DNA from 2 places in the Escherichia ruysiae genome. Region 1 is predicted to be linked to the other one. Evidence: predicted binding sites of a transcription regulator. Region 1 holds the regulator's gene; the other holds the start of a gene.

The links. Region 1 encodes LexA, which represses DNA repair genes until DNA is damaged. Its sites were predicted from a motif close to TNCTGTATGTACATACAGNA; they were not measured.
Region 2: the regulator LexA is predicted to act here: its motif matches at 1,975-1,994, upstream of RGV86_RS00980 (metal-dependent hydrolase).

Annotation. Positions count from the first base shown of each region.
Region 1 is NZ_JAVIWS010000001.1:2,281,714-2,297,314, reverse strand. Features, by position in the region: gene ubiC (chorismate lyase) at 1-111, shown strand, start outside; gene ubiA (4-hydroxybenzoate octaprenyltransferase) at 124-996, shown strand; gene plsB (glycerol-3-phosphate 1-O-acyltransferase PlsB) at 1,163-3,586, opposite strand; gene dgkA (diacylglycerol kinase) at 3,756-4,124, shown strand; gene lexA (transcriptional repressor LexA) at 4,234-4,842, shown strand; gene dinF (MATE family efflux transporter DinF) at 4,915-6,240, shown strand; gene RGV86_RS11215 (CsbD family protein) at 6,356-6,565, shown strand; gene zur (zinc uptake transcriptional repressor Zur) at 6,607-7,122, opposite strand; gene dusA (tRNA dihydrouridine(20/20a) synthase DusA) at 7,277-8,272, shown strand; gene pspG (envelope stress response protein PspG) at 8,408-8,650, shown strand; gene RGV86_RS11195 (quinone oxidoreductase) at 8,814-9,797, opposite strand; gene dnaB (replicative DNA helicase) at 9,880-11,295, shown strand; gene alr (alanine racemase) at 11,348-12,427, shown strand; gene tyrB (aromatic amino acid transaminase) at 12,670-13,863, shown strand; gene aphA (acid phosphatase AphA) at 14,199-14,912, shown strand; gene RGV86_RS11170 (secondary thiamine-phosphate synthase enzyme YjbQ) at 15,023-15,439, shown strand; gene RGV86_RS11165 (MmcQ/YjbR family DNA-binding protein) at 15,443-15,601, shown strand, end outside.
Region 2 is NZ_JAVIWS010000001.1:163,075-178,675, reverse strand. Features, by position in the region: gene RGV86_RS00995 (fructosamine kinase family protein) at 1-454, shown strand, start outside; gene RGV86_RS00990 (YniB family protein) at 495-1,031, opposite strand; gene hxpB (hexitol phosphatase HxpB) at 1,178-1,846, shown strand; gene RGV86_RS00980 (metal-dependent hydrolase) at 2,009-2,599, shown strand; gene tcyP (cystine/sulfocysteine:cation symporter) at 2,732-4,123, shown strand; gene cedA (cell division activator CedA) at 4,169-4,432, opposite strand; gene katE (catalase HPII) at 4,615-6,876, shown strand; gene chbG (chitin disaccharide deacetylase) at 6,923-7,681, opposite strand; gene celF (6-phospho-beta-glucosidase) at 7,694-9,046, opposite strand; gene chbR (transcriptional regulator ChbR) at 9,166-10,008, opposite strand; gene chbA (PTS N,N'-diacetylchitobiose transporter subunit IIA) at 10,016-10,366, opposite strand; gene chbC (PTS N,N'-diacetylchitobiose transporter subunit IIC) at 10,417-11,775, opposite strand; gene chbB (PTS N,N'-diacetylchitobiose transporter subunit IIB) at 11,857-12,177, opposite strand; gene osmE (osmotically-inducible lipoprotein OsmE) at 12,478-12,816, opposite strand; gene nadE (NAD(+) synthase) at 13,017-13,844, shown strand; gene cho (excinuclease Cho) at 14,074-14,961, shown strand; gene ves (environmental stress-induced protein Ves) at 14,921-15,496, opposite strand.

The DNA.
Region 1 (15,601 bases):
ATTGAGATAGGCAGTGATGCCGGACTTTGGGGGCGACGTTCCCGCCTGCGATTAAGTGGTAAGCCGCTGCTGCTGACCGAACTGTTTTTACCGGCATCACCGTTGTACTAAGAGGAAAAAAATATGGAGTGGAGTCTGACGCAAAATAAGCTGCTGGCGTTTCACCGCTTAATGCGTACGGATAAGCCAATTGGTGCGTTACTGCTGCTCTGGCCAACTTTATGGGCGCTATGGGTGGCGACACCCGGTGTTCCCCAACTCTGGATCCTGGCGGTGTTTGTCGCTGGCGTCTGGCTGATGCGTGCCGCCGGTTGTGTAGTGAATGACTATGCTGATCGTAAGTTTGATGGTCATGTTAAGCGCACGGCAAACCGACCGCTTCCCAGTGGCGCGGTGACGGAGAAAGAGGCGCGAACGCTATTTGTGGTGCTGGTGCTGATTTCGTTCTTACTGGTATTGACGCTGAACACGATGACCATTCTGTTGTCGATTGCCGGACTGGCGTTGGCGTGGGTGTACCCGTTTATGAAGCGGTATACCCATTTACCGCAAGTGGTGCTGGGTGCGGCGTTTGGTTGGTCGATTCCAATGGCTTTTGCCGCTGTGAGTGAATCGGTGCCGTTAAGCTGCTGGTTAATGTTCCTCGCCAATATTCTGTGGGCGGTGGCTTACGACACGCAGTATGCGATGGTTGACCGTGATGACGACGTGAAGATTGGCATTAAGTCCACCGCGATCCTGTTTGGACAATACGATAAGTTGATTATCGGCATTTTGCAGATTGGCGTGCTGGTGCTGATGGCGATTATCGGCGAGTTAAATGGCTTAGGCTGGGGATATTACTGGTCAATACTGATCGCGGGCGCACTGTTTGTTTATCAACAAAAACTGATTGCCAACCGCGAGCGTGAAGCCTGTTTTAAAGCGTTTATGAATAATAACTATGTTGGCCTGGTACTGTTTTTAGGGCTGGCAATGAGTTACTGGCATTTCTGATGATGTAAAAAAGCCGGATGATCATGGTCATCCGGCTTTTTTTCTGTGAAATGCTGCCTGATGCGCTGCGCTTATCAGGCCTACATAACACATCGCAATTTATTGAATTTGCAGGTCATAGTAGGCCGGGTAAGGCGTTTGCGCCGCATCCGGCAACGCTCATCAGTTACCCTTCGCCCTGCGTCGCACTCTCAATCGTTAAGCGTACATCGGACGTAATCAACTCCGCCAGCAACTGATAAACCTTCATCGTTTCTGCCGGTTCGGCGTCGCCGCTGTCGCTGATATATCCTTCATCACGCAGCGTCAGCACCAGAGAACTGAACACCGCTTTGTCGAAGAACTCCGGTGCGTTGATGCCGTGCAGCACGGAAAGACGTTGTGCCACAGTGCGGCTCTCTTTCTCCAGCGTACCGCGATTGATCGACGGGTTGGCGCTCAACAGCCAGAAGGTAATCGCATAACGTTGCAGCGTTTCACGCGCGCCTGCGGCAAGCAACTGAAGCGTGCGGGAGTGCGCCGGATTGATATGTAACTCATCATCTTGCAGCGTAATCAGCCCCTGGCGTTGCATCTCATTCGCCAGCGCATCAATAACACCCGGCAACTCGTCACGCTCCCAGCGCAGGAACAGCTCCGCTTTTAGCATTGGGTAAAGCACATTGACGTGCTCCATCAACACTTCGCGGGAGATGTGCCGATGCTGCGTCACAATTGCTGCCATCAGCGAAGGCAGAACCAACATATGCGCAATGTTGTTGCGATAGTAGGTCATCAGCACCGCTTGCTCACGCGGCAGGATAATAATGTCGCCGATGGTGTCTTTCTCAACTTCAAACTTGTTCATTTGCAGCGCGTGATCAATCAGCTCACCGGCGCTGGCTGAAGGAACGGTAGAGTCCGTGGAGTAAGGCACGTTGCGCATCAAATCGAGATAACAATTCAGCTGCTCAGTCAATTGCTCGCGAGTGAGTGAACGCTGACGTGACGCCAGCAGCGCAGTACAGCACAGGTTCATGGCGTTAGCCGCGCCTGCGTTGTTAATGCGCACCATCAGATCGGCAGCAATGTTATTGACTGTCGGCGTTAACCAGGCCGGGCGTACAGCTTCGATAGGATCAATAGATTCACGCCAGTCTGGTACGTGCTGATTGAGATAGGTCATCAACGGCATCGGTTCACCGAAGTTGACATAGCCCTGACCGAGATTACGCAGTTTGCTTAAACCGCGCAGCATCTGCGGCAGGCTCTCTTTCTCTTTCGTCGCGCCGCGCAGTTCTTTGGCGTAAGTACCCACTTCCATGACGTGCTCATAACCGATGTAGATCGGAATCAACGTAATCGGACGCGTACCGCCACGCAGCATCGCCTGAATGGTCATCGACAGTGTGCCGGTTTTCGGATCAAGCAAACGTCCTGTACGCGAACGACCGCCTTCCACAAAGTACTCAACGGAATAACCACGGCTGAACAGTTCGCCGAGATATTCACGGAAAACGGTGGAGTAGAGTTTATTGCCTTTAAAAGTACGGCGAATAAAGAACGCCCCCAGACGGCGGAAAATCGGCCCGGCAGGCCAGAAGTTCAGGTTGATCCCGGCGGCGATATGCGGCGGCACCAGCCCCTGGTGATACAGCACGTAAGAGAGCAGCAGGTAGTCCATGTGGCTACGGTGGCATGGCACATACACCAGCTCATGACCGTCGTGAGCCAGCTGGCGAACGCGTTCGGCATTATGGACGTTGATTCCCTGATAGAGCCGGTTCCAGGTGAAGCCCAGAATACGGTCAGTCAGGCGGATCATCTCGTAAGAGAAGTTCGCCGCAATCTCTTCCATCAGCGCAATAGCGTTCTGCTGCGCTTTTTCATGGGAGATCTTTTTGCTGCGCGCTTCATCTTCTACCGCTTTGGCAATTGCACGCGAGGCGAGCAGCTTATTAAACAAATCCTGACGAGCAGGCAAGCGTGGACCCACGGCAGCCAGACGCTGACGGGCAAAGTGCATACGCGCCACGCGCGCCAGTTTTTGGGCGATAGTTTTATCTGTGCCGTGTTCATCAGCCATGCGGCGTAGCGAAACTGACGGCGAGAAACGCACAAAGCTATCGCGACCAAGCCACAGTACGGCGAAAAATTTCTGCACGCCGTTGAGCATACGTAGTGGCGGGTTTACTTCGCCTTTTTCACGTCCTGGCGCACGACCAAACATCACCGATACCGGCACCATCTGCACATCCAGATTTGGGTTGCTACGGTGCAGATCGAGATAGTCGTGGAACAGCTTAATAGACTCTTCTTTCGGCGTGTAATAGGTGAAAACACGCGGCCCGCCATGAATAAACACATAGCGCGGCAGTAGCGTGCCGTCTACCTCCAGCGGCTCTAATGGATCAGGCAGATCATGCGCCAGGCACTGGGCGCGCAACGTCAGCAAATCCGCTTTTGAGTTGTACGGTAAAACGTACATAATTGGACGAGAGGTATCGAGCCCCAATTCCGGGGCAGGATCTGCCGGAATAGACTTGCTTTTTACCAGGATGCTTAATGGTAAATTCAGTAATTTGTAGTAAATTCGTGGCCAGCCGGACATAAACGATGTAAAGCCTCTGGTTAATAATGCAAATGCGCGGGAAGGATAGCAGAAAGTCATGGGAAATTCTGTGGTATCCGCTCATGTTTCGCGCGGCGCTACGCTACCGGAATCATCGGATTCAACGGTACACTGATATTGACGCTCATAATGTAAAAAGGTTCTTTCAATGGCCAATAATACCACTGGATTCACTCGAATTATCAAAGCCGCTGGCTATTCCTGGAAAGGTTTACGCGCTGCATGGATCAACGAAGCGGCATTCCGTCAGGAAGGCGTGGCGGTATTGTTGGCGGTGGTCATCGCTTGCTGGCTGGATGTGGACGCGATAACCCGCGTACTGCTTATTAGCTCCGTCATGTTGGTGATGATTGTGGAAATTCTCAATAGCGCCATCGAAGCGGTGGTTGATCGTATTGGCTCTGAATACCACGAGCTTTCCGGGCGGGCGAAAGATATGGGGTCCGCAGCGGTGCTGATCGCGATTATCGTCGCTGTGGCAACCTGGGTCATTCTGTTATGGTCGCATTTTGGATAACCCTTCCAGAATTCGATAAATCTCTGGTTTATTGTGTAGTTTATGGTTCCAAAATCGCCTTTTGCTGTATATACTCACAGCATAACTGTATATACACCCAGGGGGCGGAATGAAAGCGTTAACGGCCAGGCAACAAGAGGTGTTTGATCTCATTCGTGATCACATCAGCCAGACAGGTATGCCGCCGACGCGTGCGGAAATCGCGCAGCGTTTGGGGTTCCGTTCCCCAAACGCGGCTGAAGAACATCTGAAAGCGTTGGCACGCAAAGGCGTAATTGAAATTGTTTCCGGCGCATCGCGTGGGATTCGTTTGTTGCAGGAAGAGGAAGAAGGGTTGCCATTGGTAGGTCGTGTGGCTGCCGGTGAACCGCTTCTGGCGCAGCAGCATATTGAAGGTCATTATCAGGTCGATCCTTCCTTGTTCAAGCCGAATGCCGATTTCCTGCTGCGCGTCAGCGGAATGTCGATGAAAGATATCGGCATTATGGATGGCGACTTGCTGGCAGTGCATAAAACTCAGGATGTACGTAATGGTCAGGTCGTTGTCGCACGTATTGATGACGAAGTTACCGTTAAGCGTCTGAAAAAACAGGGCAATAAAGTCGAATTATTGCCAGAAAACAGCGAGTTTAAACCGATTGTCGTTGACCTTCGTCAGCAGAGCTTCACCATTGAAGGGCTGGCGGTTGGGGTTATTCGCAACGGCGACTGGCTGTAACAGATCTCTGATACCGCGATGCCGCCTGGCGTCGCGGTTTGTTTTTCATCTCTCTTCATCAGGCTTGTCTGCATGGCATTCCTCACTTCATCTGATAAAGCTCTCTGGCATCTCGCCTTACCTATGATTTTCTCCAATATCACCGTTCCGTTGCTGGGGCTGATTGATACGGCGGTAATTGGTCATCTTGATAGTCCGGTTTATCTGGGCGGCGTGGCGGTTGGCGCAACGGCGACCAGCTTTCTCTTTATGCTGTTGCTGTTTTTGCGCATGAGCACTACCGGGCTTACTGCGCAGGCGTATGGTGCCAAAAATCCTCAGGCATTAGCGCGTGCGCTGGTGCAGCCGTTGCTACTGGCGCTGGGGGCTGGCGCGTTGATTGCTCTGTTGCGTACACCGATTATCGATCTGGCGCTGCATATTGTTGGTGGCAGTGAAGCCGTGCTGGAACAGGCGCGGCGCTTTCTTGAAATTCGGTGGCTAAGTGCACCGGCGTCGCTGGCAAACCTGGTATTACTTGGCTGGTTGCTCGGCGTGCAATATGCCCGTGCGCCGGTTGTCCTGTTAGTGGTGGGTAATATTCTCAACATTGTGCTGGATGTCTGGCTGGTGATGGGGCTGCATATGAACGTGCAGGGCGCGGCGCTGGCAACGGTCATCGCAGAATATGCGACGTTGCTGATTGGTCTGCTAATGGTGCGTAAAATCCTCAAACTACGCGGTATTTCCGGCGAAATGCTGAAAACAGCCTGGCGAGGAAACGTCCGTCGCTTGCTGGCGCTTAACCGCGACATCATGCTGCGCTCCCTGTTATTGCAACTCTGTTTTGGTGCAATAACGGTACTTGGCGCGCGACTGGGAAGTGACATTATCGCCGTTAACGCGGTTCTGATGACGCTACTCACCTTTACCGCCTATGCGCTGGATGGTTTTGCCTACGCGGTTGAAGCTCATTCAGGTCAGGCATACGGTGCGCGCGACGGGAGCCAGTTACTGGATGTCTGGCGCGCAGCGTGTCGCCAGTCGGGGATCGTGGCGTTGCTGTTTTCTGTGATTTATTTGCTGGCAGGGGAACACATTATTGCGTTGCTGACGTCATTAACCCAGATTCAGCAGCTGGCCGATCGCTATCTTATCTGGCAGGTCATTTTACCGCTGGTTGGTGTCTGGTGTTATCTGCTGGACGGCATGTTTATAGGTGCAACGCGCGCCGCCGAAATGCGAAACAGTATGGCGGTGGCAGCAGCAGGATTTGCGCTGACGCTCCTCACGTTGCCGTGGTTGGGTAATCATGGTTTGTGGCTGGCGTTAACCGTCTTTCTGGCGCTGCGCGGGCTTTCTCTGGCGGCTATCTGGCGTCGTCACTGGCGCAACGGAACATGGTTTGCCGGAGCGTGACGGTTAAATATTCTGAATAAATAATCCTAAGCCAAATTCCTGACTACACTTAATCCCATGTTCAGAAGAAAAGCGAGCGTACTCTCATTCACCACCTAACGATGAGGACTTGAATATGAATAAAGACGAAGTCGGCGGTAACTGGAAACAGTTCAAAGGTAAAGTGAAAGAGCAATGGGGCAAACTGACCGATGATGATATGACGGTCATTGAAGGTAAACGTGATCAGTTAGTGGGTAAAATCCAGGAACGCTACGGTTACCAGAAAGATCAGGCAGAGAAAGAGGTCGTGGACTGGGAAACCCGCAATGAATACCGCTGGTAATTAATCCCTCCTGCCCGACGTGTACAAGGATGTACGCCCTCTTAACGCGGTTTCTTTTTCACCTGAATAGAGTGGTCATGATGGCACTGTTCAGGATGACGACACGCTTCCACTTCTACACATGCTGAACATAATCCATGCGCTTCAATCACATTATGCCGCAGGGCAAAACCCATTTTTGCCGCCAGCGTATGCATGATGTCTTCCACACCTTCCGCACACTCTTCTTTCACTGCGCCGCAGCGATCGCAAATAAACATAGCTGAAGTATGCGTTGGTTGATCGAACAGGTGACAGAGCACATAGCTGTTGGTGGACTCAACTTTATGCACAAACCCTTGCTCAAGCAGAAAATCGAGTGCGCGATAAACCGTTGGCGGCTTGGCCTGCGGCTCTGCTTCACGCAGTAAATCAAGCAGATCGTAGGCGCTGATGGCTCCTTCCTGCAGACTCATCAGGCGCAACACTTCAAGGCGCTGCGGGGTCAGGCGCACATTACGCTGTGCACAGAGTTTTTCAGCTTGCGCTAATAACTCCTGCGTTGTGGTCTTTTCCATTGGGCACCTCAAAGTGGGGTTAAGAATGTCCTTACTTTACCATAGTTCTCACTTAAACGCCGAGAACAGGGCGTCATAGCTGTCACATTGCCTGATCGCATATTCGTTATGCTATAGTAGCGCCCCCAATTCACCAGGTGCTTAAAAAAACGCCATGTCAGCAGAATCACAAACCGCTTATTCCGCATACCGTTTCTCCATTGCCCCGATGCTCGACTGGACGGACAGACATTGCCGTTATTTCCTGCGTCTGCTCTCCCGCAATACACTTCTCTATACCGAAATGGTGACCACGGGGGCAATTATTCACGGTAAAGGTGATTACCTGGCGTACAGTGAAGAAGAGCATCCGGTGGCGTTGCAACTGGGTGGAAGCGATCCAGCGGCACTGGCGCAGTGTGCGAAGCTGGCAGAAGCGCGCGGATACGATGAAATCAACCTGAATGTCGGCTGCCCGTCTGACCGGGTACAGAACGGCATGTTTGGCGCGTGCCTGATGGGTAATGCGCAACTGGTAGCCGACTGCGTTAAAGCGATGCGCGATGTGGTGTCGATTCCAGTCACGGTGAAAACGCGTATTGGTATTGACGACCAGGACAGCTATGAATTTCTTTGTGATTTCATCAACACCGTTTCCGGTAAAGGCGAGTGTGAGATGTTTATCATCCACGCGCGTAAAGCCTGGCTTTCTGGTTTAAGCCCGAAAGAAAACCGCGAAATCCCGCCGCTCGATTACCCGCGCGTCTATCAACTGAAGCGTGATTTTCCGCATCTGACGATGTCGATTAACGGTGGCATCAAGTCGCTGGAAGAGGCTAAAGCACATTTGCAACATATGGATGGCGTGATGGTCGGACGTGAGGCGTACCAGAATCCGGGGATTCTGGCGGCGGTGGATCGAGAGATCTTTGGTTCCTCTGATACTGATGCCGATCCGGTGGCGGTAGTCCGCGCCATGTATCCGTACATTGAGCGTGAGCTTAGCCAGGGGACGTATCTCGGCCATATTACCCGGCATATGCTGGGTCTGTTCCAGGGTATTCCTGGTGCGCGGCAGTGGCGTCGTTATTTAAGTGAAAATGCCCATAAAGCGGGTGCTGACATTAACGTGCTGGAACATGCGCTCAAACTGGTGGCGGATAAGCGTTAATTTTTCACCACAAAGTAGTCAAATTCACTATGCCCTGCGCACCGTCGCGGGGCATATTTTTTGATAAATCATAATGTTAGGTTTTGGCATGATTCTTGTAATGGCTGCAAGAGATTTCATATTTGGGAGTACATCATGCTGGAACTACTTTTTGTGATTGGCTTTTTTGTCATGTTGATGGTCACCGGCGTTTCGTTGCTGGGCATTATCGCCGCGCTGGTTGTGGCGACGGCCATTATGTTCCTCGGCGGTATGCTGGCATTGATGATTAAGTTGCTGCCGTGGTTACTGCTGGCGATTGCGGTGGTGTGGGTTATTAAGGCGATTAAAGCACCAAAAGTGCCGAAATATCAGCGTTATGACCGCTGGCGTTACTAAGGGATTGTGCGGATGATCACAACCTAAGGTTTTATCCTTAGAACAAAATAGGAATTGATTATCAAATCTGTCACTATTGCGTCTCTAACAGATTCATCGTGCTGTACCCTACATACAGCCGAACTATAAAAGAAAGGGCTTCCCAGGTGGAAGCCCAATTTCTTTATGGGATCAGTAAGCTGGAACCCTGCGTCGCCCGGCTTTCCAGAATCTCATGCGCTCGCCGCGCATCCTTCAGCGGATATTTCTGTTGCTCTGCGACATCGACCTTAATCACGCCGCTGGCGATCAAAGAAAACAGTTCATTACTGGCTTCGGTTAACTCATCCCGCGTGGTGATATAGCCTTGCAGGGAAGGGCGTGTCACATACAGCGAGCCTTTCTGATTGAGAATGCCTAAGTTCACACCCGTCACCGCGCCTGATGAGTTACCAAAACTGACCATTAAACCGCGACGTTGCAGACAATCCAGCGACCGTTCCCAGGTATCTTTGCCTACGGAATCGTACACCACGCGCACTTTCTTGCCGTCGGTGATCTCTTTTAATCGCTCGACCAGATTTTCGTCGCGATAGTTAATTACCTGCCATGCACCCGCTTTTAATGCACTTTGCGCTTTTTGCGCGCTGCCCACAGTGCCAATAAGTTTTGCTCCTAAGGCTTTTGCCCACTGGCAGGCAATTAAGCCCACGCCGCCAGCAGCCGCATGGAACAGGAACTGTTCGTCAGGTTTGATTTCATACGTTTTGCGCAGCAGATAATAAACCGTTAAGCCTTTCAGGAACGACGCGGCAGCTTGCTCAAAAGAGATCGCCGCTGGCAGAATTGCCGCTTTATCGGCATTGACGTTATGCACAGAACTGTAAGCCCCTAACGTTGACTGCGCATAAACCACACGATCGCCCGCTTTAATATGTTTCACGCCGCTGCCGACTTTGCTCACAATGCCAGCCGCTTCGGTGCCTAATCCGCTGGGTAGCGATGGCGGTGGATAAAGGCCGCTGCGGATATAAGTGTCGATGAAATTGATGCCAATGGCTTTATTTTCGACCTGGATTTCATTCTCTGCCGGATCGGCAGGAGTAAATTCCACGGTTTGAAGTACTTCCGGGCCACCGTGCTTGTGAAATTCAATTCGTGTTGCCATGTGTCCTCCAGAACGTATCGTCAGGGTCTGCTTCATATGGTAAAGTTTCGACCCATTCTTTATCTCGGTAACTCCATTCACTATGGCAGGAAATAAACCCTTCAACAAACAGCAGGCTGAACCCCGCGATCGCGATCCACAAGTTGCCGGGCTGAAAGTGCCTCCGCACTCGATCGAAGCGGAGCAGTCGGTGTTGGGCGGTTTAATGCTGGATAACGAACGCTGGGACGATGTGGCCGAGCGAGTGGTGGCAGATGATTTCTACACCCGTCCGCACCGTCATATCTTTACCGAAATGGCGCGTTTGCAGGAAAGCGGTAGCCCAATTGACCTGATCACCCTTGCCGAATCACTGGAGCGCCAGGGGCAACTTGACAGCGTTGGTGGTTTTGCTTATTTGGCGGAACTGTCAAAAAATACGCCAAGTGCAGCGAACATCAGTGCCTATGCCGACATCGTGCGCGAACGTGCCGTTGTCCGTGAGATGATCTCAGTTGCGAATGAGATTGCCGAAGCCGGTTTTGATCCGCAAGGGCGCACCAGTGAAGACTTGCTCGACCTTGCTGAATCTCGCGTCTTTAAAATTGCCGAAAGTCGTGCCAATAAAGACGAAGGGCCGAAGAATATCGCCGATGTGCTCGACGCCACGGTGGCGCGTATTGAGCAACTGTTCCAGCAACCGCACGATGGTGTAACCGGTGTTAATACCGGCTATGACGATCTCAACAAAAAAACCGCTGGCTTGCAGCCGTCGGATTTGATCATCGTCGCCGCGCGTCCGTCGATGGGTAAAACGACATTTGCGATGAACCTCGTCGAAAACGCGGCGATGTTGCAGGATAAACCAGTACTTATCTTCTCGCTGGAGATGCCATCGGAACAGATTATGATGCGTTCTCTGGCGTCGTTGTCGCGCGTTGACCAGACCAAAATTCGTACCGGGCAACTGGATGATGAAGACTGGGCGCGTATTTCCGGCACGATGGGCATTTTGCTGGAAAAACGAAATATCTACATTGATGACTCCTCCGGCCTGACGCCAACGGAAGTGCGCTCCCGCGCGCGCCGTATTGCCCGTGAACACGGCGGCATCGGACTCATCATGATCGACTACCTGCAATTGATGCGCGTACCGGCGCTTTCAGACAACCGTACGCTGGAAATTGCAGAAATCTCCCGCTCGCTAAAAGCCCTGGCGAAAGAACTGAATGTGCCGGTGGTGGCGCTGTCTCAGTTGAACCGTTCTCTGGAACAACGTGCTGACAAACGCCCGGTCAACTCCGACCTGCGTGAATCCGGTTCCATCGAGCAGGATGCGGACTTGATCATGTTTATCTATCGTGATGAGGTTTATCACGAAAACAGTGATTTAAAAGGCATCGCAGAAATTATTATCGGTAAACAACGTAACGGCCCAATCGGGACGGTACGCCTGACCTTTAACGGTCAATGGTCGCGTTTCGACAACTACGCGGGGCCACAGTACGACGACGAATAATAATTATTTTATGAATTAGGTAATTAAAGCAAACACTTATCAAGGAACACAAATGCAAGCGGCAACTGTTGTGATTAACCGCCGCGCTCTGCGACACAACCTGCAACGTCTGCGTGAACTGGCACCTGCCAGTAAACTGGTTGCGGTGGTGAAAGCGAACGCCTACGGTCACGGTCTGATTGAGACCGCGCGAACGCTCCCCGATGCCGACGCCTTTGGCGTTGCCCGTCTCGAAGAAGCCCTGCGGCTTAGGGCGGGGGGCATCACGCAACCTATTTTGTTACTGGAAGGCTTTTTTGAAGCAGACGATCTGCCGACGATCTCCGCTGAACATCTGCATACTGCCGTGCATAACGAAGAACAGCTTGCTGCGCTGGAAGAGGCCAATCTGGAGGAGCCAGTTACCGTCTGGATGAAACTCGACACCGGTATGCACCGGCTGGGCGTGTTACCGGAACAAGCTGAAGCGTTTTATCAACGACTTACGCAATGTAAAAACGTCCGTCAGCCGGTGAATATTGTCAGCCACTTTGCTCGTGCTGATGAGCCAAAATGCGGCGCGACTGAGAAACAACTCGATATCTTCAATACCTTTTGCGAAGGCAGACCCGGCAAGCGTTCAATCGCCGCATCGGGCGGAATTTTGTTATGGCCGCAGTCGCATTTTGATTGGGTGCGCCCGGGCATCATTCTTTATGGCGTGTCACCGCTGGAAGATGGTTCCACCGGTGCCGATTTCGGTTGCCAGCCAGTGATGTCACTGACCTCCAGCCTGATTGCCGTGCGTGAGCATAAAGCAGGTGAACCGGTAGGCTATGGCGGCACCTGGATTAGCGAGCGCGATACCCGCCTTGGCGTGGTGGCGATGGGCTATGGCGATGGCTACCCGCGCGCCGCGCCGTCCGGTACACCAGTGCTGGTGAACGGCCGCGAAGTGCCGATTGTGGGGCGAGTCGCGATGGATATGATCTGCGTAGATTTAGGCCCGCAGGCGCAGGATAAAGCCGGGGATCAGGTCATTTTATGGGGCGAAGGTCTGCCCGTAGAGCGTATCGCAGAAATGACGAAAGTGAGTGCTTACGAACTTATCACGCGCCTGACATCAAGGGTCGCGATGAAATACGTGGATTAATCGTTCTGCAATAGTTGATTGTCTGTGCCGGATGCGGTGTGAAAGCCTTATCCGGCCTGCAAATTTATGTAAATTCAATAAATTGATACACTCTTGTCGTTCGTACCTCTGAAGGTTTTGCGTTTTTTATCAGCTTCGCTGCGTTATTAATTGCTGCTCATTGCTAAACATCCTCTCGATCTTCCCCATCTTCCGGTTTATTGTGTTTTAACCACCTGCCCGTAAACCTGGAGAACCATCGCGTGTTTCAAAAAGTTGACGCCTACGCTGGCGACCCGATTCTTTCGCTTATGGAGCGTTTTAAAGAAGACCCTCGCAGCGACAAAGTGAATTTGAGTATCGGTCTGTACTACAACGAAGACGGGATTATTCCACAATTAAAAGCCGTCGAAGAAGCGGAAGCGCGCCTGAATGCGCAGCCTCATGGCGCTTCACTTTATCTACCGATGGAAGGGCTTAACAGCTATCGCCATGCTATTGCGCCACTGCTGTTTGGCGCTAATCATCCGGTGTTACAACAACAGCGCGTGGCGACTATTCAAACGCTTGGCGGTTCAGGGGCATTGAAAGTGGGGGCTGACTTCCTGAAACGCTACTTCCCGGAATCAGGTGTGTGGGTCAGCGATCCCACCTGGGAAAATCACGTAGCAATATTTGCCGGGGCTGGATTCGAAGTGAGCACTTACCCCTGGTATGATGAAGTGACCAACGGTGTGCGTTTTGACGATCTGTTGGCGACGCTAAAAACATTGCCTGCCCGCAGTATTGTGCTGCTGCATCCGTGCTGTCATAACCCAACGGGCGCCGATCTCACCAACGACCAATGGGACGCAGTCATTGAAATTCTCAAAGCACGCGAGCTTATCCCATTTCTCGATATCGCTTATCAAGGATTTGGTGCCGGTATGGAAGAGGATGCCTACGCCATTCGCGCCATTGCCAGCGCCGGATTACCTGCTCTGGTAAGCAATTCATTCTCGAAAATTTTCTCCCTGTACGGCGAACGTGTCGGCGGTCTTTCGGTGGTGTGTGAAGATGCCGAAGCCGCAGGCCGTGTGCTGGGGCAACTGAAAGCTACTGTGCGCCGTATTTACTCCAGCCCGCCGAATTTTGGTGCACAGGTAGTGGCAACGGTGCTGAATGATGAGGCGTTGAAAGCCAGTTGGTTGGCAGAAGTAGAAGAAATGCGAACCCGTATTCTGGCAATGCGTCAGCAACTGGTGCGGGTGTTGAGCACTGAGATGCCGGAGCGCAATTTTGATTACCTGCTTAAGCAACGCGGCATGTTCAGCTATACCGGTTTAAGCGCCGCTCAGGTCGATCGCCTGCGCGAGGAATTTGGCGTTTACCTGATCGCCAGCGGTCGTATGTGTGTTGCCGGGCTTAACTCTGCGAACGTGCAGCGCGTTGCAAAGGCGTTTGCTGCAGTGATGTAAGGTTAACCAGCAGGCGGTTGAAAAGCCGCCTGCTCTACTATAAATAAGGGGGGCTATGTATTATCCAGGTAAATAGTACGAAGGAGATGAAGACTTATTTCTTATAAACGTGAATAAAATAGGCGTTTCATTTCCGAACATTTTTATACTATGGAAATATATTAAGTTATTAAATAGTTACAAACACGGACTGGTCTCATGTGATCCTTCTCCCTTTCTTCACAAAAGCCGCAGATAATCCTTCCTTTCCCTCGCTGCTGGCGTTATGGTCAGATGGCTTTTCCAACACACTTCATAATAAAAAGTTTCAACTTACTGACTATTTAGGGAAAAATATGCGCAAGATCACACAGGCATTGAGTGCCGTTTGCTTATTGTTCGCTCTAAACAGTTCTGCTGTTGCGTTAGCCTCTTCACCTTCACCGCTTAATCCCGGCACTAACGTTGCCAGACTCGCTGAACAGGCACCTGTCCATTGGGTATCGGTCGCACAAATTGAAAATAGCCTTGCCGGGCGCCCACCGATGGCGGTTGGGTTTGATATCGATGATACCGTTTTGTTTTCCAGCCCCGGATTCTGGCGCGGCAAGAAAATATTCTCGCCAGAAAGCGAAGATTATCTAAAAAACCCAGCATTCTGGGAAAAGATGAACAATGGTTGGGATGAATTCAGCATTCCAAAAGAGGTCGCACGTCAGCTAATTGATATACATGTCCGCCGTGGCGATACCATCTTTTTTGTGACTGGTCGTAGCCCAACGAAAACAGAAACGGTTTCGAAAACATTAGCCGACGATTTCCACATTCCGGCAAGCAGTATGAATCCGGTAATCTTTGCGGGTGATAAACCAGGACAAAACACGAAAACGCAGTGGTTGCAGGATAAAAATATCCGAATGTTTTATGGTGATTCCGATAATGATATGACTGCCGCGCGTGATGTCGGCATTCGTGGTATCCGTATTCTGCGTGCCTCCAACTCTACCTACAAACCCTTGCCACAAGCGGGTGCTTTTGGCGAAGAGGTGATCGTTAATTCAGAATACTGATAGTGCGGGAGAGTGTGTCACTCTCCCGAATGCTGTTTTTTTAATCACACCTTTATCCTTTCGCTGTCTTGCTGCAAACTGATTAAGAGAGTTTTATCAAGGAGCAGCACATGTGGTATCAAAAGACGCTCACGCTTAGCGCCAAATCTCGCGGGTTTCATCTGGTAACGGATGAAATTCTGAATCAACTGGCAGATATGCCGCGTGTTAATGTCGGTTTACTGCACCTGTTGCTGCAACACACTTCCGCCTCTCTGACACTTAATGAGAATTGCGACCCCACGGTACGCCAGGACATGGAGCGTTTTTTCCTCCGCACTGTTCCCGATAACGGAAACTATGAGCATGATTATGAAGGGGCAGATGATATGCCTTCTCATATCAAATCCTCAATGCTGGGAGTATCGCTTGTTTTGCCAGTGCATAAAGGACGTATTCAGACCGGCACCTGGCAGGGTATCTGGCTGGGGGAACATCGTGTCCACGGCGGATCGCGTCGCATCATCGCGACACTACAAGGGGAGTAAAAAATGACCATATCGGAGTTGCTACAATATTGCATGGCAAAACCTGGCGCTGAACAGAGCGTTCACAGCGACTGGAAAGCGACGCAAATCAAAGTGGAAGATGTGCTGTTTGCGATGGTGAAAGAAGTGGAAAATCGCCCGGCGGTTTCGCTGAAAACCAGC
Region 2 (15,601 bases), 2.1 Mb from region 1:
CAATACCTGGCAACGTCGCTGGTCAACGTTCTTTGCTGAACAACGTATTGGCTGGCAACTGGAACTGGCAGCAGAAAAAGGGATCGCCTTCGGCAATATCGACTCCATCGTCGAGCATATTAAGCAACGCCTGAGCTCTCATCAGCCACAGCCATCACTGTTACACGGCGATTTATGGTCTGGAAACTGCGCTCTGGGCCCGGAGGGGCCGTATATATTCGACCCTGCTTGTTACTGGGGCGACAGAGAGTGCGATCTGGCGATGTTGCCACTGCATACCGAACAGCCGCCACAAATCTATGACGGCTATCAGTCCGTTTCACCGCTACCGGCAGATTTCCTCGAACGTCAACCAATTTACCAACTCTACACGTTGCTTAACCGTGCAAGGTTGTTTGGCGGGCAGCATTTGGTTATTGCCCAGCAGTCACTGGATAGATTGTTAGCTGCGTGATGTGGATTGATGATAATGGCCGCTCCATGCGGCCTTTTACTTAAATAAATCCAAGCAAAGAAAAGAACACATACCCCGCAGCAATACAAATTACCGGCAGGATATAGAGTGAGAAAATCTGTAAGAAAATAGTATGGTGTGGCACAACAATGCGTGACTCAATCTGTTCACGCGTTAACCCCTCTTCCCCTTTAGCCTTCTCCAGAATGAGTTGATCCTCAACACCTTCGCGCAAAAAGCGCGCCTGGCGGCTCATACGGGCACCAGAGTCTTGCAGCGCAAGCCCCACAAATATCAGGATGAAAATCACCCAAAACATAACGTTCACGCCACCATTAAAATTGGGCGTCGGTGAGTTGTACCAGAACAGATTCAGAAAAGGCGTATTCGCCTGCATCATATCGATCATGACATGCGCAAAGTCGAGCATTACAGCATTGATACCTTCCTGGGATTCTTGCCGGACATTCATAAACTTCAGCAAGGAAATTAACGTGGAAACAAGTGTCGGTATAAAAATCACCCAACCCAAAATCCTTTTCAAAACAGCAATGCGTCCAGCTTGTTGATACGTCATGAGTTCTCCTTGATTAAGACGCGTCGTTTCAATTAGTTTACCTGTAGATATCTGTTTTCGCCCATTCTTTAAAGGCGATATGATAGGCGCTTAATCATAAGCACTGCTTAATACCTTACACATAATGCTCTAAAGGAGAGGTTGTAATGTCAACCCCGCGTCAGATTCTTGCTGCAATTTTCGATATGGATGGATTACTTATCGACTCAGAACCTTTATGGGATCGAGCCGAACTGGATGTGATGGCAAGCCTGGGGGTAGATATCTCCCGTCGTAACGAGCTACCGGACACCTTAGGTTTACGCATCGATATGGTGGTTGATCTGTGGTATGCCCGGCAACCGTGGAATGGGCCGAGTCGCCAGGAGGTAGTTGAACGGGTTATTGCCCGTGCCATTTCACTGGTTGAAGAGACGCGACCATTACTGCCTGGTGTGCGTGAGGCCGTTGCGCTATGCAAAGAACAAGGATTATTGGTAGGTCTGGCCTCCGCATCACCTTTGCATATGCTGGAAAAAGTGCTGACCATGTTTGACTTACGTGACAGTTTCGATGCCCTCGCCTCCGCCGAAAAGCTGCCTTACAGCAAGCCGCATCCACAAGTGTATCTCGACTGTGCAGCAAAACTGGGCGTTGATCCTCTCGCCTGCGTGGCGCTGGAAGACTCTGTAAACGGCATGATCGCCTCTAAAGCGGCACGTATGCGTTCTATCGTCGTCCCCGCGCCCGAAGCGCAAAATGATCCCCGTTTTGTGTTGGCGAACGTAAAACTTTCCTCTCTCACCGAATTGACCGCGACCGACCTCCTCGGCTAATAAAATCGGGCAGTGCCATAACTGCCCCTGGCTTTTTATCTGAATTTTTATTCAACTGGCGGATTTATCATCATTTTGTGATAAAGAGTTACACCGTCACCACTTCCGCGCACTGTATAAAAATCCTATACTGTACGTATCGACAGTTTAGTGAGTTTTATCATGACGGCGGAAGGTCACCTTCTCTTTTCTATTGCTTGTGCGGTATTTGCCAAAAATGCCGAGCTGACGCCCGTGCTGGCACAGGGTGACTGGTGGCATATTGTCCCTTCCGCGATCTTAACGTGTCTGTTACCGGACATCGACCACCCAAAATCGTTTCTTGGGCAGCGATTAAGGTGGATATCAAAACCCATTGCCCGCGCATTTGGACACCGTGGATTTACCCACAGTTTGCTGGCTGTATTTGCCCTGCTGGCAACCTTTTATCTCAAGGTGCCGGAAAGCTGGTTTATTCCGGCTGATGCACTGCAAGGTATGGTGCTGGGTTATTTGAGTCATATTCTTGCCGATATGCTGACACCGGCTGGTGTTCCCCTGCTCTGGCCGTGTCGCTGGCGCTTTCGCCTGCCAATTCTGGTGCCACAAAAGGGCAATCAGCTGGAACGTTTTCTCTGCATGGCATTATTTGTCTGGTCGGTGTGGATGCCCCATTCCCTGCCTGAAAACAGCGCGGTTCGTTGGTCATCGCAAATGATCAATACCTTGCAGATCCAGTTTCATCGCCTTATTAAGCACCAGGTTGAATACTAAAAAGGCAAAAATCACCTTTCTGGAATAAGCAATTCCATTTGAATATAAGAGCCAGCTCACAGTTCTGTTAATCTTGCGCCAACACTATGACTGTTACACAGTGATAGAAATAATAAGATCAGGAGAACGGGGATGAACTTTCCATTAATTGCGAACATCGTAGTGTTCGTTGTTCTGCTGTTTGTGCTGGCTCAGGCCCGCCACAAACAGTGGAGTCTGGCAAAAAAAGTGCTGGTGGGTCTGGTGATGGGCGTGGTCTTTGGCCTTGCTCTGCATACCATTTATGGTTCTGACAGCCAGGTACTTAAAGATTCTGTACAGTGGTTTAACATTGTCGGTAACGGCTATGTTCAGCTACTGCAAATGATCGTTATGCCGTTAGTATTCGCCTCTATTCTGAGCGCGGTTGCTCGCCTGCATAACGCATCTCAGTTAGGAAAAATCAGTTTTCTGACCATCGGTACGCTGCTGTTTACCACGCTGATTGCGGCGCTGGTCGGTGTGCTGGTGACTAACCTGTTTGGTCTGACTGCTGAAGGTCTGGTTCAGGGTGGCGCTGAGACTGCTCGCCTGAACGCTATTGAAAGCAACTATGTCGGTAAAGTCGCAGATTTAAGTGTTCCGCAACTCATTCTGTCTTTTATCCCGAAAAATCCGTTTGCCGATCTGACCGGTGCGAATCCGACATCAATTATCAGCGTGGTAATTTTTGCGGCATTCCTGGGTGTAGCTGCGCTGAAACTGCTGAAAGATGATGCGCCGAAAGGTGAACGCGTCTTAACAGCTATCGACACACTGCAAAGCTGGGTGATGAAACTGGTTCGCCTGGTCATGCAACTCACCCCTTACGGCGTGCTTGCGCTGATGACCAAAGTGGTTGCCGGTTCCAACCTGCAAGACATCATTAAGCTGGGTAGCTTCGTTGTCGCGTCCTACCTGGGTCTTATCATTATGTTTGCGGTGCATGGCATTCTGCTGGGTATTAATGGCGTCAGCCCGCTGAAATACTTCCGCAAAGTGTGGCCGGTGCTGACATTTGCTTTCACCAGCCGTTCCAGTGCTGCGTCTATTCCACTGAACGTTGAAGCACAAACGCGTCGTCTGGGTGTTCCTGAATCTATCGCCAGTTTTGCCGCCTCTTTCGGGGCGACCATTGGTCAAAACGGCTGTGCCGGGTTGTATCCGGCAATGCTGGCCGTAATGGTAGCGCCAACGGTGGGTATTAACCCGCTGGATCCGATGTGGATTGCAACTTTGGTCGGTATTGTTACCGTCAGTTCTGCCGGTGTTGCAGGTGTTGGTGGTGGTGCGACATTCGCCGCGTTGATTGTTCTGCCAGCAATGGGCTTGCCGGTAACGCTGGTGGCTTTGTTAATCTCCGTTGAACCGCTTATCGATATGGGTCGAACTGCATTGAACGTGAGCGGCTCAATGACCGCAGGTACGCTGACCAGCCAGTGGCTTAAGCAAACCGATAAGTCCATTCTGGACAGCGAAGACGACGCCGAACTGGCACACCGTTAATCCTGGTTTATAACGCAAAACGCCTGTCCTTCGACAGGCGTTTATTTATTCTTCGATCTCATTTTCCTGGCGCACCTGATTAGCCCAACGCTGAGCCGACTCCGGCACATTAAACGCAGGTGAGCGCAAGAATGATTCCCCAACCAGCACAAACGCAACATATTTGCCACGCAGCATCCAGACATCGCGAAACGAATCCATCTTAATCGCATGTTCTGGCGGCGCAGGTTCCGTGCGAGGAACATAGCTAATAATCGGGCGGTTTTGCTGACGTAGCGGTTTCTTCATTACTGGCTTCACTAAACGCATATTAAAAATCAGAAAAATTGTAGTTTAGCTGATTTACCCCCCGTCCGTCCTGCTTTGCGTATATTCCCGAATACCTTCTCTGGCACCGCTTCCAGAGCGAGATCACCCTGATGGTCTATAGTTAGAGGGTTTTTTGACCAAAACAGCGGCCCTTTCAGTAATGAATTAAGGAGACGAGTTCAATGTCGCAACATAACGAAAAGAACCCACATCAGCACCAGTCACCACTACACGACTCCAGCGAAGCGAAACCGGGAATGGACTCACTGGCACCTGAAGACGGATCTCATCGTCCAGCGGCTGAACCGACCCCGCCAGGCGCACAACCTACCGCCCCTGGGAGTCTGAAAGCTCCTGATACGCGTAACGAAAAACTAAACTCTCTGGAAGACGTACGCAAAGGCAGTGAAAATTATGCGCTGACCACTAATCAGGGCGTGCGCATCGCCGACGATCAAAACTCCCTGCGAGCCGGTAGCCGTGGTCCAACGCTGCTGGAAGATTTTATTCTGCGCGAGAAAATCACCCACTTCGACCATGAACGTATCCCGGAACGTATCGTTCACGCGCGTGGGTCAGCCGCTCACGGTTATTTCCAGCCATATAAAAACTTAAGCGATATAACCAAAGCCGACTTCCTGTCAGATCCGAACAAAATTACCCCGGTGTTCGTGCGTTTCTCTACCGTTCAGGGTGGCGCAGGTTCGGCAGATACGGTGCGTGATATCCGTGGTTTCGCCACCAAGTTCTATACCGAAGAAGGCATTTTTGATCTTGTGGGTAACAACACGCCTGTCTTCTTTATTCAGGATGCACACAAATTTCCGGACTTTGTTCATGCGGTAAAACCAGAACCGCACTGGGCAATTCCGCAAGGGCAAAGCGCCCACGACACCTTCTGGGATTATGTTTCCCTGCAACCAGAAACGCTCCACAACGTGATGTGGGCGATGTCAGATCGCGGAATACCACGCAGTTACCGCACCATGGAAGGCTTCGGCATTCACACCTTCCGCCTGATTAACGCCGAAGGTAAAGCAACCTTTGTGCGTTTCCACTGGAAACCACTGGCAGGTAAAGCCTCGCTGGTTTGGGATGAAGCGCAGAAACTTACCGGACGTGATCCAGACTTCCACCGCCGCGAACTGTGGGAAGCCATTGAAGCAGGCGACTTCCCGGAGTATGAACTGGGCTTCCAGTTGATCCCCGAAGAAGATGAATTCAAATTCGACTTCGACCTGCTTGACCCAACGAAACTCATCCCGGAAGAGTTAGTCCCCGTTCAGCGCGTCGGCAAAATGGTGCTTAACCGTAACCCGGATAACTTCTTTGCCGAAAACGAACAGGCAGCTTTCCATCCTGGTCATATTGTCCCCGGTCTGGATTTCACCAACGATCCGCTGTTGCAGGGGCGTTTGTTCTCCTATACCGATACACAAATCAGCCGTCTTGGCGGGCCGAATTTTCATGAAATTCCGATTAATCGCCCTACCTGCCCGTACCACAATTTCCAGCGTGACGGTATGCATCGGATGGGAATCGACACTAACCCGGCGAATTACGAACCGAACTCGATCAACGATAACTGGCCGCGCGAAACGCCGCCGGGGCCAAAACGCGGTGGATTTGAATCATACCAGGAGCGCGTGGAAGGCAATAAAGTGCGGGAGCGCAGCCCATCATTTGGCGAATACTATTCGCATCCGCGCCTGTTCTGGTTAAGTCAGACGCCGTTCGAGCAACGCCATATTGTCGATGGTTTCAGCTTTGAGTTAAGCAAAGTTGTACGACCTTATATTCGTGAACGCGTCGTTGACCAGTTGGCGCATATTGATCTGACTCTGGCGCAGGCGGTAGCAAAAAATCTCGGTATCGAACTGACTGACGATCAGCTGAATATTACGCCGCCACCTGACGTAAACGGGCTGATAAAAGATCCTGCGTTGAGTCTGTATGCCATTCCTGATGGTGATGTGAAAGGTCGTGTGGTAGCGATTTTGCTTAATGATGAAGTGAGATCGGCAGACCTTCTGTCAATCCTCAAGGCGCTGAAAGCTAAAGGCGTTCATGCCAAACTGCTTTATTCGCGGATGGGTGAAGTGACTGCCGATGACGGTACGGTGCTGCCAATAGCCGCTACCTTTGCCGGGGCACCATCGCTGACGGTCGATGCGGTGATTGTCCCTTGCGGCAATATCGCCGATATTGCCGACAACGGCGATGCAAACTATTACCTGATGGAAGCCTACAAACACCTTAAACCGATTGCGCTGGCAGGAGACGCACGCAAGTTTAAGGCGACAATCAAGGTTGATGACCAGGGTGAAGAAGGGATCGTGGAAGCCGACAGCGCCGACGGTAGTTTTATGGATGAACTATTAACGCTAATGGCAGCGCACCGCGTATGGTCACGTATTCCTAAGATTGATAAAATTCCGGCGTAAATATGAATAAAGTCACTCCCCCAGGGGAGTGACTTTACAAACTTCCTTACACATCAAGATAACTACCCAACCGATAACCTCGCTCGGCAATGGCATACTTCAACGATGCTGATGTCAACACTTCCAGCTCCGTTAACCGTGGAAAGCAATAAGCACTCTGGCGAATTGTATTATCGACAAACGCCGGATGGCACATTACTTCCAACGAACGTTCACCGCGATGGCTGGAATCATCCAGCACTTGCAGAAACAGTGACTCGCTAATCTCTTCACCATAGAACGCGCTACTGAAGCCCTGCGAACTGCGCAATTTAGCGGGTAAATCACCATCGCTAAATAACGGCTGACGGTCGATGCGCAACGCAATCCCCTCTTCAGCCGCAAACTTTGCCACAATCGGGAAAATCTGCGGGAACATATGCACATGATGATGGCTATCAAGATGTGTAGGTTTGCGCCCAAATAGCTCAATGAAACGCAGATACTGACAGGCAAGTTCCTGAGCAATTTCCTTTAGCGGTAAAGCATCTTCTTCCGCCAGTTGCCAGATCCACTTCCCCAGCACGCCTTCGCGGGTTAAACCCGGCATTGCAGTCAGCGGCTTGCCCATGGTGAGAACAAAATGCATCCCAACTGCCAGGCTCGGTTCATCACGACTCAACTGCACCGCATGGTCGATAGCTTCACCATTCACCAGCGCCGTCGTTGACGTGACAATACCGTTTCGACAGGCCTCGATAATGCCGTAGTTCTGACCTTTGCTTAAGCCAAAATCATCGGCATTAACAATCAGTAAGCGTTCCATAATCAGCCCCGGTTAATGTGCTTTTTTGAGTTCTGCTATGCAGTCGGCAAAATTTGGCAGCCATTTCTCATGCGCCAGAATCATCTCACGCGCCAGCAACTCAGCATCGCGATCGGAATGCACCAACGGGCTAAGGTTTAGCGCCAGTAACACATCGTTAAATTCCCCGCTAAGTGCTGCGTTGCTGGCCGCAATCTCGAAGCCTTTGATGGTGTGAATCAGCCCCATCACTTTGTCATCGAAATGCGTAATGCGCGGATGTGGAGTCGCGCCATCGCGCCCCAGCGTGCAGGTCATTTCTACCGCCCAGTCTGCCGGAATATTATCAATATGCCCATGATGCGGGATATTAACGTAATGTTCCGTTTGCTTGTCGTTGTAGATAGCGTTAATGACTTCGCACGCTGCATCAGAGTAATAAGCTCCACCGCGCTGCTCCAGCTCTTTCGGTTTCACTTTCAGATCCGGGTTTTTATACAGATCAAAGAGTTGCTTCTCGACTTTCTGTACCACCTGCGCACGCGCGCCGCCTTTGTAATACTCACCCATTTCAATCGCCAGCATCTCTTTTTGCTTGAAGTAATAAAGCAAATAGGAACACGGCAACAGGTTCAGTGCCCGAATTAAGCCTTCGCTAAACGGCAGATCGAAAATGTTTTTTACGCCAGACGCTTTTAACTGCCCTGACGCCACGCCGTCGAGCAATTCGGCAAAACGTGATTTGCCATTTACCAACACATCCTTAATAAACACCATGTGGTTCAGGCCGAACAGATCGATAGATAAATCATCGTTCTCATTCAAGGCTAAAACATCGCCGATAAACATTTTCATGCCAATCGGAATATTACATACGCCGATAAAGCGTTTAAATCCGCTATGACGATAAACCGCTTCAGTGACCATTCCCGCCGGGTTAGTGAAGTTGATCACCCACGCATTCGGACAAAGTTCTTCGACATCTTTTACGATGTCAAAAATCACAGGAATGGTGCGCAGACCTTTAAACAGGCCACCCGCACCATTAGTTTCCTGGCCAAGATAACCATGACTTAACGGAATACGTTCATCCAGTTCGCGTGCTGGTAATTGACCTACGCGCAGTTGGGTAGTGACAAAATCAGCCCCTTTCAGCGCCTCACGACGATCAAGCGTTTTATAAAGTTTAATCGGTACACCAGCGTTATCGATCATTCGCTGGCAGAGATCAAAGATAATATCCAGTTTTGCCTTACCACCTTCGACATCCACCAGCCATAATTCAGTCACTGGCAATTCGTGATAACGCTTAATAAACCCTTCCAGCAGTTCCGGGGTATAACTACTCCCGCCACCAATAGTGACGACTTTTAATTTCTGGCTCATAATTTCTCCCTTCATCAGGAAATACTGATATTCTTCATACCTGCCTCTACGTCAGGAATATCCCGGTCTCCCCAGGATAAATAAGGCACGCATGTAAATTTAATGATCAGTGACAATAGCTACTGATTAAATTCAGTCAATTTCTTACGATAACTATTTGGTGTAAAAGATGTTAGTTTCTTAAACGTTTTAATAAACAGGCTTGGGCTACTATAACCGGCTTCAAATGCAATATCAGTCACAGAATAGTTGGTCATTTCCAGTTGTTTTTTGGCAAAGTTAATGCGGATTTCATTAATAATCTGCATCGGCGTTTTGCCATAATATCGCTGAGTCGCACGCGTCAAATACTCCTGCGATTTAGCCGATAACATCACCATATTTTCCAGCGCATTTTCACTGAACTGCGCTTTATCATGCATCTTTTCAACCGTACTTTTTAACCACTGTGGCACATCATCAATAACCTGTTCTTCGCGGTAATGACGTAAACGGTTAATGACATAAAAAGTGACTATCTCAACAAATTCTTCCAGACCGGTTTCGCTGAAATTCAATGAAGAAATCACAGTTTCCACATAGGTAAGAAAAGTATTATTAGTTCGGTAAACCTGTGAAGCAACAAAGCAATAAGGCAACAACGGCAAATAATGCTGTTCAAAAAAACGTTTACTGATCCCAACGTTCAATATGCGCGTGGCACCAAACTCATAAAAACTTTGATGGTGTGATCCTAACGGAATAAAAACAAAATCGCCCCGTTCCAGCAACACGCGCTTACCGTTAATCTCCTGGAAATAACGACCAGTTAAAACCAGGGTAAATTCATAATAGTCATGCTGATGCAATCCAGTAATACTTTCCGTTTTATTGTAGATAAACACATGGAAATTTTTGCCATTAAACAACTGCTGTTCACGGGCAGTGGCAATTTCCGGCGCATTAATCACTGGCTGCATCATCGACTCCTTATGCCTTCAGTTTTTCATGAAGCTCAATTAATTCGGTAATCAGTTCACGTGCAAGCATGGAAGTCATTAAATGGTCCTGGGCGTGAACCAGCACCAGACTCACTTTCATCTTGCCTTCGCCCGCGTCGCCTTCAATCAGTTTCGTCTGTACCAGATGCGCTTCATTCAAGGCCATCCGCGACTGATCCATCATGGCTTTTGCCGCTGCAAAATCACCCTGCTTCGCCTGCTTCAGCGCCGCATACGCCAGGCTGCGCGCTTGTCCGGAGTTGATGATAAGCCCCATCACCACTTCTTCCAGTTCCTCAGCTTCCGTTTGCGTATCAGGAATATTATCGAGATCCATCATACATCGTTCCTCTCTATTCTTACCGGCACGATTGCCCGTGCCGGCATCGATTAAAATTTCAGGGCGTTAGCAATATCTTCTTCGCTCTCTTCTTTATCAATCACGTTCTGCGCTTTGTTTGCCACCACGACAAATGGCAGATATATCAGCGTTGCGATGCCAAGGTTGAAGAGTGCGACCAGCAATGCGGCGACGCTACCGTTAGTATTAAAGAAGGCTCCCAGACCGGTTGGCATGGTCCACGGTGCAATGTTTGTCACCGGTGGGATGATGCCCATGTAGTACGCCGCCAGAGTAATTGCCGCCAGAATCGGTTGCACCAGAACAAACGGGATAAACATCACCGGGTTCATGATAATCGGCAAGCCAAACAGAATCGGTTCGTTAATCTGGAAGATGCCCGACGGCAGCGCCAGTTTTGCCACCTGACGATAATCAGCACGGCGAGAAGCGATAAAGATAGCCAGGATCAGGCCTAAGGTTGCACCGCTGCCACCGAGGAAAATAAAGGAGTCCAGCATCGGCTTGGCCCAGATATGGAAGGTCTTACCGGCTGCCAGCGCCGCTTCGACGGAGCCATATTGTTGATAGGTGGCGATGTTTTCCAGCGCCCACGGCGTCATAATGCCGTTGTCCAGCGCGGTCAGCGCCAGTGCGCCGTGAATACCGAAGAACCACAGCAGCGGAACAAAGATCACATACGCCCAGCCGACCACGCTACCCAACGATGCCAGCGGCGTCGAGATGGTATCCATAATAATCTGATGGAAGTTAGTGCCCCAGGTATTCAACGCCCAGGCAATAATCCCCATCACAGAAAGAATAATAAAGCCGGGAATTAATGCTGAGAAAGAACGTGAGACCGATGTCGGTACACTGTCGGGTAATTTAATCACCCAGTTGCGGTGGACAATAAAGGTAAACATTTCTGCCACCACCAGGCCGATAATAATCCCGGAGATGATATTCGCGCCACCTAACCAATTAGCGCCGACCGCGTAAGCTTCACCGACACTATAAGGCGTGACGGTCATAAATGCCGCAACGGATAACAACCCTGCCGCGAGCGCATCGACTTTACGCTCTTCTGCCAGCGCCATACCGATAAAAAACGGCGCCATTAGAGACATAATCCCTAATGTTCCGTTGTATACGTTTCCGCCAATACCTTTCAGGCCATTAAGTGTTTCAATGGTTGAAGCGTCGAGGCGAATACCTAAGGAGTAAAAAAACGACCCCTCCCCAAAGCTCAGAAAAACATTATTGATTAATACAAACATGGCCCCCGCAAGGGTTAACGGCATTAAGCGAATAAAACCGTTTTTGATTGCATTAACGTGTGGCTGTTTTCCTATTTTGACTGCAAAAGGGAGGAGTACCTTTTCAAGCGATGCAATAACATTACTCATAGAAAAATACCCTTAAAAACCGCAATTAAAGTATTGCGGTATAGATTTATGAAATAACTCTTTGACGGAAAAATTTAAAAATTAATTTGCTGCGGCTTTTTTAATTGCTGCAACTGCAGCCTTAAGCACGCCTAAACCATCGACTTTGCCATATAACAGTGAATCAATGACTTCAACGGGTTTGTTGGGTAACAAACGCTGGATTTCGGGCAACATATAAGCAATCTGCGGCCCTAATAACACGACATCGGCATTCTGACCTTTTTCACCCGCCAGTGTTTCCGGAAATGCTTCAATAATGACCGGAACTTCATATTTTTCTGCCTGTGCGCGCATTTTTGATACCAGTAAAGAGGTAGACATGCCCGCAGAACAAAACAGATAAATGTGTTTCTTTTCCATAAAACTGCCCTCATCAACGATTATCTGTCAGCCAGACACTCCGCAAGCCTTCACCTGCTTCCATGCTCTGGGTAACTTGCGAAACCAACATGACTTTTTTTGGTGGCTGAAAAGAGTATACGGTATTGACCTGAACGATAGTATTTCTTTGACCATACAAATTGTCTCTCCTTGACCTGTTGTTATGACCTCCTTCACATTTCGGTTAAATAATTCGCGACAATAAATAAGAACACGGGGCAAATAAAAACCGGCGCAATGGCCGGTTTCCGGTGTAACTCAAGCTTTCAGGCGAAGAAATTACTTCGCTGCTTGTGGATCGGTGTCGTATTCGGCACAGGTCTGATAGCCAGAGTTGATAACATGTCCGGTATCATCTAAGGCGACAAAATAGGTTTCTGCTTTACCATCACGTTGACCCAGGATATAGGTCTGGCAAGTACCACGAGCATGGATCATGCTCACTTCAGACGAAGGTTTACCCGCAATTTGTGCAACCTGCGCCCGGCTCATGCCTTTTTTGACGTCTTTCACCACAGGCTGTACAAACTGGTCTTTGGTACGATCATACGCCGTACAACCTGCCAGCATGGTTAATACCGCCGCTGCACCCAGAATTCCTGCCATATTCTTGTTCATATTCCGTCCTCTTGTTTATCAGCGTGTTAGATAAGCCTGGAACACATCGGGGGCTTTTTCAAGCCTGTGAACGAAACGGCTCCGCTTTCAGAGGATTCCTGTATGACGTTTTAACCGCCATTCAACCTGCTGTCGCTTGTCGTTTCAGTAGCAACGGGTTAGCTTTAAGGAAGTTTTATTTTTCTGTCTGGAGGGGTTCAATGACATTGCAACAACAAATAATAAAGGCGCTGGGCGCAAAACCGCAGATTAATGCCGAAGAGGAAATTCGCCGCAGCATCGATTTTCTGAAAAGCTATCTGCAAACCTATCCGTTCATTAAATCACTCGTACTTGGTATTAGTGGTGGTCAGGACTCCACTCTTGCCGGGAAACTGTGTCAAATGGCAATTAACGAGCTTCGTCAGGAAACGGGCAACGAGGCACTGCAATTCATTGCCGTGCGCCTGCCCTACGGTGTTCAGGCTGATGAACAGGATTGTCAGGACGCCATTGCTTTTATTCAACCGGATCGCGTATTAACCGTGAATATCAAGGGCGCGGTATTGGCCAGCGAACAGGCGCTGCGCGAAGCAGGTATTGAATTAAGCGATTTCGTTCGCGGCAATGAAAAAGCGCGTGAGCGGATGAAAGCGCAATACAGCATTGCAGGCATGACCAACGGCGTCGTGGTTGGCACCGATCATGCGGCAGAAGCCATTACCGGATTCTTTACTAAATACGGTGACGGTGGTACTGACATTAACCCGCTATACCGTCTGAACAAGCGTCAGGGTAAACAGTTACTGGCGGCATTAGGTTGCCCGGAACATCTCTATAAGAAAGCACCCACCGCCGATCTGGAAGATGACCGCCCTTCCCTGCCGGATGAAGTGGCGCTTGGCGTCACTTATGACAACATTGATGACTATCTGGAAGGGAAAGCCGTGCCCGAACAGGTCGCCAGAACAATAGAAAACTGGTATCTGAAAACCGAACATAAACGCCGTCCGCCAATTACCGTTTTCGATGATTTCTGGAAAAAGTAATAATTTGCACATAATGGCTTGTACGCAAAAACGTACTTTGTTCATGCCGGATGCGGCGTGAACGCCTTATTCGACCTACAAAACTTCGCAAATTCAATTCATTGCAGGGGGCGAGTCGGCATGATAAGCGTAGCGCATCAGGCGGTATTACTTTTGTCATCGACCCGCCTCTTTTTTAATCGTTTCCCGCCTGTTACACTGGATAGATAACCAGCACCTGGAGTCAACAGTGGTACGGCGTTTAACTTCCCTGCGGCCAGAATTTGAAGCGGCGGCAATCTACGAATATCCCGAACATTTACGTTCATTCCTTAATGACTTACCCACCCGACCAGGGGTGTATCTGTTTCATGGCGAAAGTGACACCATGCCGCTCTATATCGGCAAAAGCGTTAATATCCGCAGCCGGGTGCTTTCTCATTTACGCACTCCGGATGAAGCCGCCATGCTGCGGCAATCCCGGCGAATTAGCTGGATCTGCACCGCAGGCGAAATCGGTGCGCTACTCCTTGAAGCGCGATTAATTAAAGAACAACAGCCACTGTTTAATAAACGCTTGCGCCGTAATCGCCAGCTCTGTGCCCTGCAACTGAATGAAAAGCGTGTCGATGTGGTGTATGCCAAAGACGTGGATTTTTCTGCCGCAGCAAACTTATTCGGCCTGTTTGCCAACCGTCGTGCGGCTTTACAAGCATTACAGACCATCGCCGATGAACAAAAACTTTGTTATGGCTTGCTCGGGCTGGAACCGTTAAGTCGCGGGCGCGCTTGTTTTCGTTCGGCGCTAAAACGTTGCGCCGGGGCGTGCTGCGGTAAAGAGAGCCATGACGCTCATGCGCTACGTTTGCGTCAGTCTCTGGAGCGTTTGCGGGTTGTTTGTTGGCCATGGCGAGGTGCGGTGGCGCTGAAAGAACAGCATCCGGAAATGACGCAATATCATATTATTCATAACTGGCTGTGGCTGGGTGCCGTTAATTCGCCGGAAGAGGCAGCAACGTTAATTCGCACACCAGCCGGGTTTGATCACGACGGTTATAAAATCCTCTGTAAACCTCTGCTTTCCGGTAACTATGAAATTACTGAACTTGATCCGGTGAATAGCCTGCCAGCCAGTTAATTTCACTGAACAGCAGTTTGCCTTGCGGTTGCAAAAGCCGCAGGGTGTGCCTTCCGTCGTACCAGCACGCGCCCTGGTCGGTAGTCAACAGCTTGTCGCCTAGTTGCCACGCTCCGCTAATTACAAACACCACCCCACCGCGTGAGCCAAAAGTGGTGAACGTGCGATCGGCAATTCTGACTTTCGCCTTACAGGCATCAAGGCGCGTCATAATGTTGAAATCCATCGACATCTGACCTTCAGTCAGTTTCGCTTTTACCACCTGATCCGCAGCGAAAGCAAAAGGCTGTAGCGGTTTTAAGGTATGGCTAAAACGGTTAGTGCTTTCAAGGAGCATCTCACCGCCTTCCAGCAGCGTCACGCTCCTTTCCATTCCCGGAAACAAAGAAAACTCACCATTTGCCGCAATGGAAGCAATGCTGGCACGCCAGTAAAAATCACGTTTTGCCGGAGGAAAGCTACAGATTTCACGAGTTTCACCGGCAGCGTTTCGCCACAGGTTCACCGACATTTTACGCATATCAAAGTATTCCATACTCGCTCCCGGCATGCTCTTTTCATTGTTATCGTTCAGGCAACCGTGGATTGTTATCGGCAACTCGGGTGATTTACCTTAGTGGTGATTAGACTTTTTTTGCAA